DNA from 3 places in the Nocardioides caricicola genome. Region 2 is predicted to be linked to each of the others. Evidence: predicted binding sites of a transcription regulator. Region 2 holds the regulator's gene; each other region holds the start of a gene.
The links. The regulator HrcA, encoded in region 2, represses chaperone genes, less so after heat shock. The targets are predictions, from matches to a motif close to TTGGCACTCGNNNNNNNCGAGTGCCAA.
Positions count from the first base shown of each region.

Region 1: a site for HrcA is predicted at 1,557-1,583, ahead of groES (co-chaperone GroES). Genes of this name have one in related genera too.
Region 3: a site for HrcA is predicted at 2,532-2,558, ahead of groL (chaperonin GroEL). Genes of this name have one in related genera too.

Region 1 covers NZ_BAABFQ010000007.1:303,881-308,495, reverse strand. The annotation lists gene ABD875_RS15495 (hypothetical protein) at 1-438, shown strand, start outside; gene ABD875_RS15490 (hypothetical protein) at 459-1,532, shown strand; gene groES (co-chaperone GroES) at 1,723-2,016, shown strand; gene groL (chaperonin GroEL) at 2,097-3,725, shown strand; gene ABD875_RS15475 (hypothetical protein) at 3,928-4,615, opposite strand, start outside.
Region 2 covers NZ_BAABFQ010000005.1:79,613-84,227, forward strand. The annotation lists gene dnaJ (molecular chaperone DnaJ) at 1-330, opposite strand, end outside; gene hrcA (heat-inducible transcriptional repressor HrcA) at 364-1,377, opposite strand; gene ABD875_RS08750 (hypothetical protein) at 1,516-2,178, shown strand; gene ABD875_RS08755 (MBL fold metallo-hydrolase) at 2,188-2,979, shown strand; gene ABD875_RS08760 (hypothetical protein) at 2,998-3,192, shown strand; gene ABD875_RS08765 (DUF3097 domain-containing protein) at 3,241-4,086, shown strand; gene ABD875_RS08770 (hypothetical protein) at 4,064-4,615, opposite strand, start outside.
Region 3 covers NZ_BAABFQ010000008.1:276,735-281,349, reverse strand. The annotation lists gene ABD875_RS18970 (SGNH/GDSL hydrolase family protein) at 1-320, shown strand, start outside; gene ABD875_RS18965 (LacI family DNA-binding transcriptional regulator) at 569-1,588, shown strand; gene ABD875_RS18960 (ATP-grasp domain-containing protein) at 1,613-2,491, shown strand; gene groL (chaperonin GroEL) at 2,721-4,346, shown strand; gene ABD875_RS18950 (RNA polymerase sigma factor) at 4,497-4,615, shown strand, end outside.

The sequences.
Region 1 (4,615 bases), on a different contig from region 2:
ATCGGCGGCACCGTCACGATGGCGCTCGGCTCCGGCGCCCCGACGGCGGTCCCGTCGTCCGGCAGCACCAGCCAGGCCTTCCCGTTCCCGAGCGCGATCACGTTCACGGCGACCGGCGTCGGGATGACCTCCGCCGTGGTGCTCACCCTGCCGAGCGAGCTGGGCGGCGGGACGGTCGACTCGCTCAAGGCGACCTGCGGCTACGGCGTCAACGCGCCCGGGGCGACCGCCACCCTGACCTGGCAGACCGAGGGCGGGACCGTCGACGGCACCGTCACCGCGGGCACCACTCAGACCATCTCGGGCGAGTCCGGCACCCTCACCGTCCCGCTGGGCCAGGGCAGCGCCGGCCGGCTCTGGAACGTCGACTTCGGCTTCGGCAGCCAGCCGGGCCACCGGATCGGGATCGCGACCGCGATCCCCACCACCGCGCAGTAGCGCATCCCAGAGGAGGACGCATGACCGCATGGACCAGCTTTGCCCTGCGTGCGAACACGACCACGCCGGAGGGACAGGTTCCTTCAGGTGGGTCGATCACGATCTGCCCGGACATCATCCCGCTGCCCGCGGCCGACCCGAACCCGACCACGAACTTCGCGACGACCCAGTCGTGGGCCCAGGACTACGCTGCCCAGATCCTGGAAGGCGTCCCGAACTACATCTACGTGCGAGCGAAGAACTGGGCCGCCGGTGCGGAGACCGCCGACGTGACGCTGTACGCGGTCGGATGCGCGCTGATCAACATGCCGAGCGACTGGATCGACAACCCGTTGACCCTTCAGGACGGCAAGACCACGAAGCAGACGATCTCGGCCACCAACAACCAGGAGATCGCGGTGGCCCCGGAGCCCTGGTACTGGGTCGCCCAGCCCCCGCCGTCCGGCAGCGACCACTACTGCGTGTTCGCCCTGCTGGACAGCAAGGACAACCCCAACCCGCTGCTGCACAACAACGTGCCGCAGACCTACAGCGACATGGCGTCGCTGGTCACCAACGAGCTCTACGTGGGTTGGAAGAACGTCGCCCTGGTGCCGACCAACGCCGTGTGGACCCACACGATGAAGATGCCCCTCCCGCCGAGGATCACCGGTGACTCCCTGCTGCACGTCTACTTCTTCGGCAGCCAGGGCTACGTCGGCGGCAAGGTGGCCGTCTCCGTCGGGGACGGCGCGTCGTTCAACCCGCCGATCGTCATCGGCACGCCCACCAACCCGCAGACGATCAACTCGCCCAGCGAGACCTACGGGATGCTGACGACGCCGGTCGCGGGCGAGGAGAGCACCTACATCAGCGTGTCCTACCTGGGTGGCGCCAACCCGGGCTTCAACGACCGGGTGTCGATGGTGTGCGGATGGGTGCCGTCGCAGGGGTCCATCGCGGAGGACTTCAAGGCCCGGGGCCTGGGCCAGGCGCTGCCGGCGCACATCGCGGCGCAGTCCCGGGAGTTCGACGGCCACGACGGCCACGAGATCGGCTGGGAGGTCCCGATCGGCGCCATGCACTACGACGCGGACCCGTCCCAGAACCAGTAGGTCCATCTCGCCGGCGCCCCCGCGCTGGCACTCAGTTGGGGAGAGTGCTAGTTTCAGAACTGGCACTCTCCCCGTGAGTGTGCCAGCGCCTGCGACACCGATGCGATCCCCGCGACGGCGTACCGGATCCGCAGGCACCAGACGTGCATCAACCCCAACATCGAAGTGCCAGAAAGTGGAGGTCGGCATCGTGTCGGTCAACATCAAGCCCCTCGAGGACCGGATCGTCGTCAAGCCGCTCGACGCGGAGCAGACCACGGCCTCGGGCCTGGTCATCCCGGACACCGCCAAGGAGAAGCCCCAGGAGGGCGAGGTCCTGGCGATCGGTCCCGGTCGGATCGACGACAACGGCAACCGCGTTCCGCTCGACGTGAACGTGGGCGACAAGGTCATCTACAGCAAGTACGGCGGCACCGAGGTCAAGTACGCCGGAGCGGAGTACCTCATCCTCTCCGCGCGCGACGTCCTCGCGATCGTTTCCTGATCTACCGGGTCGTCCGCCTCTCGGCTGCCTCTGGCACGCCCCGAGGCGGACGACCCGATCTTTTTCTCTAGAGGAGAGTCATGCCGAAGATCCTGGAGTTCGACGAGAACGCCCGCCGCGCGCTCGAGCGTGGCGTCGACGCCCTCGCCAACGCCGTCAAGGTCACGCTCGGTCCGAAGGGCCGCTACGTCGTCCTCGACAAGAAGTGGGGCGCGCCGACCATCACCAACGACGGTGTCACCGTCGCGCGTGAGATCGAGCTCGACGACCCGTTCGAGAACCTCGGTGCGCAGCTGACCAAGGAAGTCGCCACCAAGACCAACGACATCGCCGGTGACGGCACCACCACCGCCACCGTGCTCGCCCAGGCGATGGTCCACGAGGGTCTGCGCGCGGTCGCCGCCGGCGCGAACCCGATGGGCCTCAAGCGGGGCATGGACGCCGCGGCCGAGGCCGTCGGCGACGCGCTCAAGGAGGCCGCCCGCGAGGTCGAGTCGGTCGAGGACATGGCGTCGGTCGCCACGATCTCGAGCCGCGACAGCCACATCGGCGACCTGCTCTCGCAGGCGTTCGACAAGGTCGGCAAGGACGGTGTCATCACCGTCGAGGAGTCCAACACCATGGGCACCGAGCTCGACTTCACCGAGGGCATGCAGTTCGACAAGGGCTACCTGTCGCAGTACTTCGTGACCGACCCCGAGCGGATGGAGGCCGTCCTCGACGACCCGTACATCCTGCTGCACCAGGGCAAGATCTCGGCCGTCGCCGAGCTGCTCCCGCTGCTGGAGAAGGTCATCTCGACCGGCAAGCCGCTGTTCATCCTCGCCGAGGACGTCGAGGGCGAGGCGCTCTCGACCCTGGTCGTCAACAAGATCCGCGGCACGTTCAACGCCGTCGCGGTGAAGAGCCCGGCGTTCGGTGACCGCCGCAAGGCGATGATGCAGGACATCGCGACCCTGACCGGCGGTCAGGTCATCGCCCCGGAGGTCGGCCTCAAGCTCGACCAGGTCGGCCTCGAGGTGCTCGGCCAGGCGCGTCGCGTCGTCATCACCAAGGACGACACCACGATCGTCGACGGCGCCGGCGACCCGAAGGACGTCGAGGGCCGCGTCAACCAGATCAAGGGCGAGATCGAGTCCACCGACTCCGACTGGGACCGCGAGAAGCTCCAGGAGCGCCTCGCGAAGCTGGCCGGCGGCGTGTGCGTCATCAAGGTCGGCGCGCACACCGAGGTGGAGCTCAAGGAGAAGAAGCACCGCATCGAGGACGCCGTCTCCGCGACGCGCGCCGCGATCGAGGAGGGCATCGTCCCCGGCGGTGGCTCCGCGCTCATCCACGCGGTCTCGGTGCTGTCCGACGACCTCGGCCTGACCGGCGACGAGGCGGTCGGCGTACGCATCGTGCGCAAGTCCGCCGACGAGCCGCTGCGCTGGATCGCCGAGAACGGCGGTGAGAACGGCTACGTCGTCACCACCAAGGTGCGCGAGCTCGGCGTGGGCAACGGCTACAACGCCGCCACCGGCGAGTACGGCGACCTGGTCGCCCAGGGCGTGCTCGACCCGGTGAAGGTGACCCGCTCCGCGCTGATCAACGCCACCTCGATCGCGGGCATGCTGCTCACGACCGAGACCCTGGTCGTCGAGAAGCCCGAAGAGGAAGAGGCCGCGCCGGCCGCTGGCCACGGCCACGGTCACGGCCACGGCCACTGATCGACCTGAGCAACGCGAAGGCCCCCACCCGCTCCGGGTGGGGGCCTTCGCCGTGTCTGGTCGTTCCAGCTGTCGCAGCTTCACCATGTGATGCAGTCGAACCTGCACTTCCCACGGTGTGCACGCCATGGGAAGTGCAGGTTCACCCACGGACCATGGTGAAGCTGCAGCGGCCAGCTCCAGCCGCGTCAGTCCAGCCGCGTCAGTCCAGCAGCTCGCCGACGTACTGGGTGGAGCCCTTGCCCTGGTTCACCGGGGTGTGCCAGGTGAACTGGCCGGGCTGGCCGGTGGCGCCGCCCAGGCCCCAGGACGACATCGCGTCGCTGATCCGCAGGAACCGGCCGGACTCGAGGTCGTAGACGTAGGTTCCGGTCCGGTCGTCGCCCGGTGCGCCCATCAGGTCGATGTTGACGACGTCGCTCCCGGGCGGGAGCCAGCCGCTGATGCCGTCGTCCTGCAGGGTCACCACCTGCTCGCCGTCGGTGCTGACGATCTGCAGCCGGTCGTCACGACCCGACGCGTAGGTGCCGCAGTACTCGCCCATCACGATCCGGTCGCCGGAGGCGCCGAAGCTCAGCAGGTTGCACCGGTCGTCGACCTCGGGGTCGAAGGAGGACTCCTCGCCGGTGGCGAAGTCGCGGACGTGCATCATCCCGGCGTCGCCGGTCCGGTCGGTCCACACCATCGCCGTGTCGGTGAAGGCGACGTCGCCGACGACCAGGCCCTCGTCACGCACGTCCGCGGTGTCGGTGAGCGAGACCGACCAGAGGTGGTAGGTGTCGCCCTCGAAGTCGGCGTCGTCCGCCTCGCCGTCCGGGCCGGTCGGCCAGCCGCCCTCCGGGGGCTGACCCTGGGTCGCGACGACGCGGACGTAGAGCCGGTCGTCCGGC
Region 2 (4,615 bases):
CCGCTCGCGCGGGCGCGGGCCGCGGCCGGCGGACGCCGCCCCGCCGCCGCCGAAGAACGCGTCCATGATGTCGGTGAACGAGAAGCCCGCGCCCTGGCCGAACCCGCCGGCGCCACCGAACGGGTCGCCGCCGCGGTCGTACGACGCGCGCTTCTGCGGGTCCGAGAGCACCTCGTAGGCGAGCGAGATCTCCTTGAACCGCTCTTGCGCCTCGGGGTCGGGGTTCACGTCGGGGTGGTACTGCCGGGCGAGCCGACGGTAGGCCTTCTTGATGGCGTCGCCGTCCGCGTCGCGGGCGACACCGAGGAGCTCGTACAGGTCCTGACTCAACTGCGTTCCTTGTATCTCTGGGGTTCTGGAGGCTCAGGCCTCGTCGAGGATGCGCGAGACGTAGCGCGCCACGGCACGCACCGCGGCCATCGAGCCTGGGTAGTCCATGCGGGTGGGGCCGACGATGCCGAGCCGGGCGAGCGACTCGTCGCCCGGGCCGTACCCGGTCGCGACCACGCTCGTGGACGCGAGCTCCTGGTAGGGGCCCTCGTGGCCGATGCGGACGGTCAGCAGCTCGCCGGTCGAGGCCTCGCCGAGCAGCTTGAGCAGCACGACGTGCTCCTCGAGCGCCTCGAGCAGCGGGCGGACGGCGGAGTCGAAGTTGTCGCCGTACCGCGCCAGGTTCGCCGCGCCACCGACCACGATCCGCTCGTCCGAGCGGTGGTCGGACATCGCGTCCACGAGGGTCTCGGCCACCGAGCCGAGCGGGGTGCTCTCCCCGGACGGCACGAGTGCGCGCAGGGACGTCACCGCCTCGGCGATGACCTCGCCGGTCGCGGCGCGGTTGACCTGCTGGCGCAGGTCGGCGAGGTCGTCCTCGGCGAGGTCGACGCCGAGCTCGACCAGCCGTTGCTCGACCCGGCCGGTGCTGAGGATCAGCACGACCAGCAGCCGGTTCGGCGCGAGCGCGACCAGCTCGACGTGGCGGACCGTCGAGCGCGAGAGCGTGGGGTACTGCACGACGGCGACCTGGCGGGTCAGCTGCGCGAGCAGCCGCACCGAGCGGTTCACGACGTCGTCGAGGTCGACCGCCCCGTCCAAGATGGTGGCGATCGCGCGCTTCTCGGCGGCGCTCATCGGCTTGACGGTGGTCAGGCGGTCGACGAACAGCCGGTAGCCCTTGTCGGTCGGCACGCGGCCCGCGCTGGTGTGCGGCTGGGTGATGTAGCCCTCGTCCTCGAGCGCGGCCATGTCGTTGCGGACGGTGGCCGGCGAGACGCCGAGGCCGTGCCGCTCGACGAGCGCCTTGGAGCCGACGGGTTCCTCGGTGGAGACGTAGTCCTCGACGATGGCGCGGAGCACGGCGAGCCGACGTTCCTCCTGCATCCCGCCTCCTCACTGGCACTCGAATGTCCGGAGTGCCAAGCCTACAGCGGGTGTCACGCGGGGGCGCACCCATCGACGCGTGGCGTCGACGTAGGTTAGGCTTACCTAACTTCTCTAACCTGATTGCCAGGAGGATCCGTGCTCCCGTCCGACTCGCGGCGGCTCGCCGCCGACGCCCGCAGCATCCTGGCCTGCCCCGCCTCCGCGAGCCTGGTGGTCGAGGGCGAGCCGAACGCCATCGAGGACCGGCTCGAGCTCTGCGACGACGGAGGTACGCCGGCGCTGTACTGCCCGCCGGACTCCCCCGTCGCCCGGGCCGCCGCCCGCCGCGCGAGCGCGCTGCTGACCCTCACCAGCGGGCTCGGCCCGCGCACCGGGCCCGACCGCGCCGACACGCTGACCCTGGGCGGCCGCCTCCAGCCCACGCACGGCGAGGCGATCGTGCTGCACCTGAACTTCGTGCTGCTGGCACGGGACGACCGGCAGCACAAGATCTCCCTGGAGGACTTCCGCAGCCCGGAGCACCGGATGAACCGGGGGCACCTGCAGCGCTCGACCGAGCACGCCAACGAGTGCCACCAGGACGAGCTGCGGCGTGCGGTCTCACTCGGCACCGGCACCCGGCCCACCGAGATCCTCGGCGTCCAGATCTCGCGGCTGTCGCCCGAGGGCGTCGAGGTGCAGTGGGTCGACGAGCAGGGTGCGCACCAGCAGGTGCTCCGGTTCCCCCGGCCCGCCCACGACATCGCCGACCTCGGCGAGCTGCTGCGCCGCGGGCTGTACGCGGGATTGCGCCTCTAGGGTGATCCGGTGGCTTTCACCGAGATCGCCGACCGGGTCTGGGTCGCGCGCTACGAGCAGTACGACGTCAACGTGACCCTGGTGGGCGGCTCCTCCGGGCTGCTCGTCGTCGACACGCACGGATCGGCCGCCGCGGCGCGGGAGGTGATCGAGGACGTCCGCGCGCTCGGCGCCGGCGACGTGACCGGGATCGTCAACACGCACTGGCACTTCGACCACACCTACGGCAACGGCGCGTTCCGCACGGCGTACGGCGACGTGCCGATCGTCGCGCACGAGATCGCGGTCGAGGAGCTCGAGCGGTGGGGCGACTCCGACGTGGTCGTGCTGCCCGACCGGACGTTCTCCAGCGCCCTGGTCCTCGACCTCGGGGACCGGCAGGTCGAGCTCGTGTACCCCGGGCGGGGGCACACCGCCGGAGACCTGGTGCTGCGCGTCCCCGACGCCGACGTGCTGCTCGCCGGCGACCTCGTCGAGGAGTCCGCTCCCCCGTCGTTCAACGACGACTCGTGGCCGATGGACTGGCCGCTGAGCCTCGACGTCGTGCTCGGCCTCAGCACGCCGGGCACGGTGGTCGTGCCCGGCCACGGCGCCCCGGTCGGCCGCGACTTCGTGGAGGAGCAGCGCAACACCATCGGCATCGTCGCCGAGACGATCCGCGACCTGGCGGGCCGCGGCGTGCCGGTGGACCAGGCGCTCGACGCCGGCGAGTGGCCGTGGGAGCGCGAGCGGCTCGCGGTCGCCGTCCGCCGCGGCTACGAGCAGCTCCCGAACAGCCAGAAGCGGTTGCCGCTGATCTGAGGCGGGTACGACTCGGCCATGAGCGAGAACACCGGCATCGAGGACGAGGACCTCCCCGAGGACCTGCAGCCGACCGAGGACAACCCGCTGGCGCAGGATCTCGACGAGGACGAGGCGAAGTCGCCCGACGAGCTCGACATGGGCGGCGGCAAGGCGCCGGTGGAGTCCGAGAAGTCCGACGAGACCGACGACACGGACGACTCCGAGGACTGACGGCGTGCCCTCCCCGGCACTGTCGGTGGCGCGACCTACGGTCGTCGGGTGAGCAGCGATCGTTACGGCACCGACGTCCTGGCCACCGACTGGCGCGCCCCGAAGCGCGGCCGCGCGACCGAGGCGCCGGCCGAGCTCGGCGCCGTGGTCGAGGAGGTGACGACGGACTGGTGCGGCGAGATCGTGGCAGTCGACCGCGACCTCCACACGCTGACGCTGGAGGACCGCCGCGGCAAGCGACGCACGTTCCCGCTCGGGCCAGGGTTCCTGCTCGAGGGCAGGCCGGTGATCCTGGTCGCGCCGCCCCGCGGCGGCGCCCCGGCCGCGCCGACGCGCACCGCCTCCGGGTCGATCGCGGTGGCCGGTGCGAAGGCGCGGGTCGCGCGGGCCAGCCGGATCTTCGTCGAGGGCCGGCACGACGCCGAGCTCGTCGAGAAGGTCTGGGGCGACGACCTGCGGATCGAGGGCGTGGTCGTCGAGTACCTCGGCGGCGTCGACGACCTCGCCGACCACCTGCGTGACTTCAAGCCCGGCCCGGAGCGGAAGGTCGGCGTGCTGGTCGACCACCTGGTGCGCGGCTCCAAGGAGAGCCGGATCGCCGACGCGATCGCGAAGTCGCCGGCCGGCAGGGACGTGCTGATCGTCGGGCACCCGTTCATCGACATCTGGGCGGCGGTGAAGCCCGAGCGGCTCGGCCTGCAGAAGTGGCCGGACGTCCCGCGCAGCATCGAGTGGAAGAAGGGCGTCTGCCAGCAGCTGGGCTGGCCGCACCGCGACCAGGCCGACATCGCCCGCGCCTGGAAGCACATCCTCGGCAAGGTCTCGTCGTACAACGACCTCGACCCGGCCCTGCTGGGCCGGGTCGAGGAGCTCATCGATTTCGTGACGGCTTGACCGCGAGCCGCGCCACCAGCAGCACGGCGACGGCCTGCAGCAGGCCACCGGCGACGCTGAAGGCGACCGGGAACTCGCCCGAGCCGAGGACGAACCCCACCAGGTAGAGCGGGCCGGCCCAGACGGTGACCTCGGACCGGGCCCGGATCAGCGCGACGCCCGCGAGCAGGCTGCCGAGGATCGTCATCGCCAGCAGCGGGGTGAGGACGTTGAACACCGGGCCGGTCTGGAGCCGCTCCCAGATCTCGACGGCGCCGGGGGTCACCTCGCCGTCGTCGACGAAGGAGCAGGCCGCGAGCCGGAGCCCGGCGAAGCCGGCGCCGCCGATCGCGGCGAGCGTGAGCATGGTCGCGGTGGTCGCGGCGAGCTTCGGCATCCGGTCTCGCAGCGCCGCGAACAGCGTCAGCGCCCAGGCGACGAGCGTGATGATGCCGAGCAGGAAGACCACGGTCGACGCCAGGTACTGACCGGGCTCGGCCGCGATCGCGGACAGCAGCGCCTCCGGGTTGTCGCGCGGCAGCATCCCCGT
Region 3 (4,615 bases), on a different contig from region 2:
TCGTGGTGGGGACCTGCCCCGACCTCGGTGCCCTCACGCCGGTGCCCCAGCCGCTGCGCGCGCTCGGGTCCCGCGCCTCGCGCCAGCTCGCGCTGGCGCAGGAGGCGGCTGCGGTGCGCGCCGGCGCCCACGCGGTGTCGCTGGCCCAGGTGGTCGGGCCGTTCTTCATCACCAATCCCGACGAGATGTTCAGCCTCGACCGGTTCCACCCGAGCGGCGTCGGCTACAAGCGCACGGCCAAGGCGCTGCTGCCGTCGGTGCTCGCGGCGCTCGGGCTGCGCGCGGACCTCCCGTACGGACATCGCGGTCCTGGTGCTTGACAGGGGTCGTGGCAGGATCCAGAGTGAGCGGTGGGAACGCTCCCACGACCGACCTTCCGCCGAGGAGTGGACCGCGCGATGGTCTCGACGGAAGGCCCGGGAGCACCCGCCCCGAACGGCGGTTCGGCGGCGGGCCCATCCGTGCGGCGGGCCCGGGAGATCCTCGACGTCCCGGGCCCGTCGTTCGATCTCCGCACCTCGTCCGCCTTCGCCCCTCCCGCCGCCCCGCCGACGGCATACTGACGCCCATGAACCGCACCCCGCGCCCCCGACCGACCCTCGAGGAGGTCGCCGCGCGCGCGGGCGTCGGCCGCGGTACGGCGTCGCGGGTCATCAACGGCGGCGAGAAGGTCTCCGAGCGTGCGCGGCAGGCCGTCGAGGACGCGATCGCCGAGCTCGGCTACGTCCCGAACGCGAACGCCCGCGCCCTGGTCACCCGGCGGACCGACGCCGTCGCGCTGGTGATCGCGGAGTCGGAGGAGCGGGTCTTCGGCGAGCCGTTCTTCGCGGGGATCATCCGCGGCATCGGCGCCGCGCTGGCCGATGCCGGCCGCCAGCTCGTCCTGCTGCTCGCCCAGGCGTCGGAGCGCCGCGGTCCCCTCGACGAGTACCTCACCCGCCAGCACGTGGACGGCGTCCTCCTGCTCTCCCTGCACGACGACGACGAGCTGCCGGACCGGATCCGCGCGCACGGCCTGCCGGTCGTGGTCGGGGGGCGCGCGAACGAGGGGGTGCAGCACGGCTTCGTCGACGTCGACAACGTGCAGGGCGCCGGGCTCGCGGTCGCGCACCTCGTCGAGCGCGGGCGCGCCCGCATCGCCACGATCGCCGGGCCCGCGGACATGGTCGCCGGCTCCTCCCGCTTCCAGGGGTACGTCGCCGGGCTCGCCGCGGCCGGGCGCGAGCTCGACGAGCGGCTCGTCGAGCGCGGCGACTTCGGGCAGGAGAGCGGCGCCGCCGCGATGCGCGCGCTGCTCGACCGCTCGCCGGACGTGGACGCGGTCTTCTGCGCCAACGACCTGATGGCGCTCGGCGCGCTCCAGACGCTGCGCGAGGCCGGGCGCCGGGTCCCCGAGGACGTCGCGGTGGTCGGCTTCGAGGACGCCCCGGTCGCACTGTCGGCGCACCCGCCGCTCACCACCGTGCACCAGTCGCCGGAGCAGATGGGGCGCGAGATGGTCGCGCTGCTGCTCGAGACGATGGCCGGCCCCGAGGACCGGCCGGGACGGATGCTGCCCACCTATCTGGTCATCCGCGACAGCAGCTGAGCCGGGCCCCTAGGGTTTCGGTTCGTGGAGCAGATCGGCGAGGCGACGGCACCGCTGGTGCTGCTCGTCACCAGCAAGGAATGGGCCGAGGGCGAACCCGGGCACGCGGCCCTCGACCGCGCGCTCGACGCGAACGGCCTCGAGAGCCGCTGGGTCGTCTGGGACGACCTGTCGGTCGACTGGGGCGCGGCCGACGTGATCGCCGTACGGTCCACGTGGGACTACGACTCCCGGCTCGGGGAGTTCCTGGGCTGGGCGTCCGGGGTCGGCCCGGCGCTCCTCAACGGCGCGCACGTCTTCCGCTGGAACACCGACAAGCACTACCTCGTCGAGCTCCAGGACACCGGCCTCCCGGTCGTGCCGACGGTCGCCGCGGACACCGTGTTCGACGTCCGCGCCGCGGCCGACCGGTTCGGGCTGTCGGTGGTGAAGCCGCGCGTCGGCGCCGGCGGGCGGCACATCGAGGTGGTCTCCGACGGCCGCGTCTGGCTGCCGCAGCCCGACGGGCACCAGGGGCCGTGGATCGTGCAGCCGCTGGTCGAGTCGATCCACCACGACGGGGAGACGTCGGTGTTCGTGATCGGCGGGCACCCGGTCAGCCAGGTCGAGAAGCTGCCCAGCACCACCGACATCCGCGTGCACGAGCAGTTCGGCGGTACGGCGCGCTCGGTGGAGCTGACCGACGAGGCGGCCATGCTCGCCGCGGAGGCGATCGCGACCGTCGTCGACCTGCTCGGCGCCGAGGTCGTCTACGGCCGCGTCGACATGATGCGCCACCAAGGACGACTGGTCGTGAGCGAGGTCGAGCTCACCGAGCCCGGCCTCTACCTCGACGTCCTGCCGCTCAACGCGCTGCCGTTCGCCGAGGCGATCGCGAACCGCGCGCTGCCGCGGACCTGGTGAGGCTGGCGCCCCGGCCCCGGCCGCGGGCCCACCCCCGCTTCTTGCACTCGCAGGGGTCGAGTGCTAAACATGATGCTGGCACTCTCGACATGAGAGTGACAACCGGATCGGTGCCAGTTGAGGCCCACCGCGCCGGCGAGAAGGGTTCGCCGGGTCAGCAGGGTCGTCCGTCGCGGGCAACCCATCGAGCCGGATCCCCGAACTCTAAGCGTGAGGAATCGCAGGAGTTATGCCCAAGCTGATTGCTTTCAACGAGGAGGCCCGGCGCGGTCTCGAGCGTGGCATGAACACGCTCGCCGACGCCGTCAAGGTCACCCTCGGTCCCAAGGGCCGCAACGTCGTGCTCGAGAAGAAGTGGGGCGCCCCCACGATCACCAACGATGGTGTCTCCATCGCCAAGGAGATCGAGCTCGAGGACCCGTACGAGAAGATCGGTGCCGAGCTCGTCAAGGAGGTCGCCAAGAAGACCGACGACGTCGCCGGTGACGGCACCACCACCGCCACGGTGCTCGCCCAGGCGATGGTCCGTGAGGGTCTGCGCAACGTGGCCGCGGGTGCGAACCCGATGGGTCTGAAGCGCGGCATCGAGGCCGCTGTCGCCGCCGTGTCGGAGCAGCTCTCGAACATGGCGATCGACATCGAGACCAAGGAGCAGATCGCCGCGACCGCGTCGATCTCCGCCGCTGACACCACCGTCGGCGAGATCATCGCCGAGGCGATGGACAAGGTCGGCAAGGAAGGTGTCATCACCGTCGAGGAGTCGAACACCTTCGGGCTCGACCTCGAGCTCACCGAGGGCATGCGCTTCGACAAGGGCTACATCTCGGCGTACTTCGTCACCGACCCGGAGCGCATGGAGACGGTCCTCGAGGACCCGTACATCCTGATCGCGAACCAGAAGATCTCGTCGGTCAAGGACCTCCTGCCGCTGCTCGAGAAGGTCATGCAGTCCGGCAAGCCGCTGCTGATCCTGGCCGAGGACACCGACGGCGAGGCGCTGTCGACCCTGGTCGTCAACAAGATCCGCGGCACCTTCAAGTCCGTCGCCGTCAAGGCTCCGGGCTTCGGTGACCGCCGCAAGGCCATGCTGCAGGACATCGCGATCCTGACCGGCGGCCAGGTCATCTCGGAGGAGGTCGGCCTCAAGCTCGAGTCGACCGGCATCGAGCTGCTCGGCCAGGCCCGCAAGGTCGTCATCACCAAGGACGAGACCACCATCGTCGAGGGCGCGGGCGACGCCGACCAGATCGCCGGTCGCGTCAACCAGATCCGTGCCGAGATCGAGAAGTCGGACTCCGACTACGACCGCGAGAAGCTGCAGGAGCGCCTGGCCAAGCTGGCCGGCGGTGTTGCGGTCATCAAGGTCGGCGCGGCCACCGAGGTCGAGCTCAAGGAGCGCAAGCACCGCATCGAGGACGCCGTTCGCAACGCGAAGGCGGCCGTCGAGGAGGGCATCGTCGCCGGTGGTGGCGTCGCCCTGGTGCAGGCTTCGGCCACCGCGTTCGACAAGCTGGACCTGTCGGGCGACGAGGCCACCGGTGCCAACATCGTCCGCTATGCCACCGAGGCCCCGCTCAAGCAGATCGCGGTCAACGCCGGTCTCGAGGGCGGCGTCGTGGCGGAGAAGGTGCGCAACCTGGAGGCCGGTCACGGTCTCAACGCGGCCACCGGCGAGTACGTCGACATGATCGCCTCCGGCATCATCGACCCCGCCAAGGTGACCCGCAGCGCGCTGCAGAACGCCGCCTCCATCGCGGCGCTCTTCCTCACCACCGAGGCCGTCGTGGCCGACAAGCCGGAGAAGGCCGCCCCGATGGGCGACCCGTCCGGCGGCATGGGCGGCATGGACTTCTGAGTCCCACCCGCTCCACGTAGCACGCGAACGGCCCCAGTCCTCCGGGACTGGGGCCGTTCGGCCGTCTCACCCCGTCTCGCCCCGACTGAACGTGGCGGCGGGCGGGCGCGGACGCATGAGAGCGGGCGTGGCAGGGTTACGGGCGTGGGCATGGACGAGTCGCGACGCGAGCGCTTCGAGGAGATCGCCCCGGGCCTGATGGAGCCGGTACGCCGCTTCCTCGCGCGCCGCACCGACCCCGAGACCGCCGAGGACGTGCTCGCCGAGAC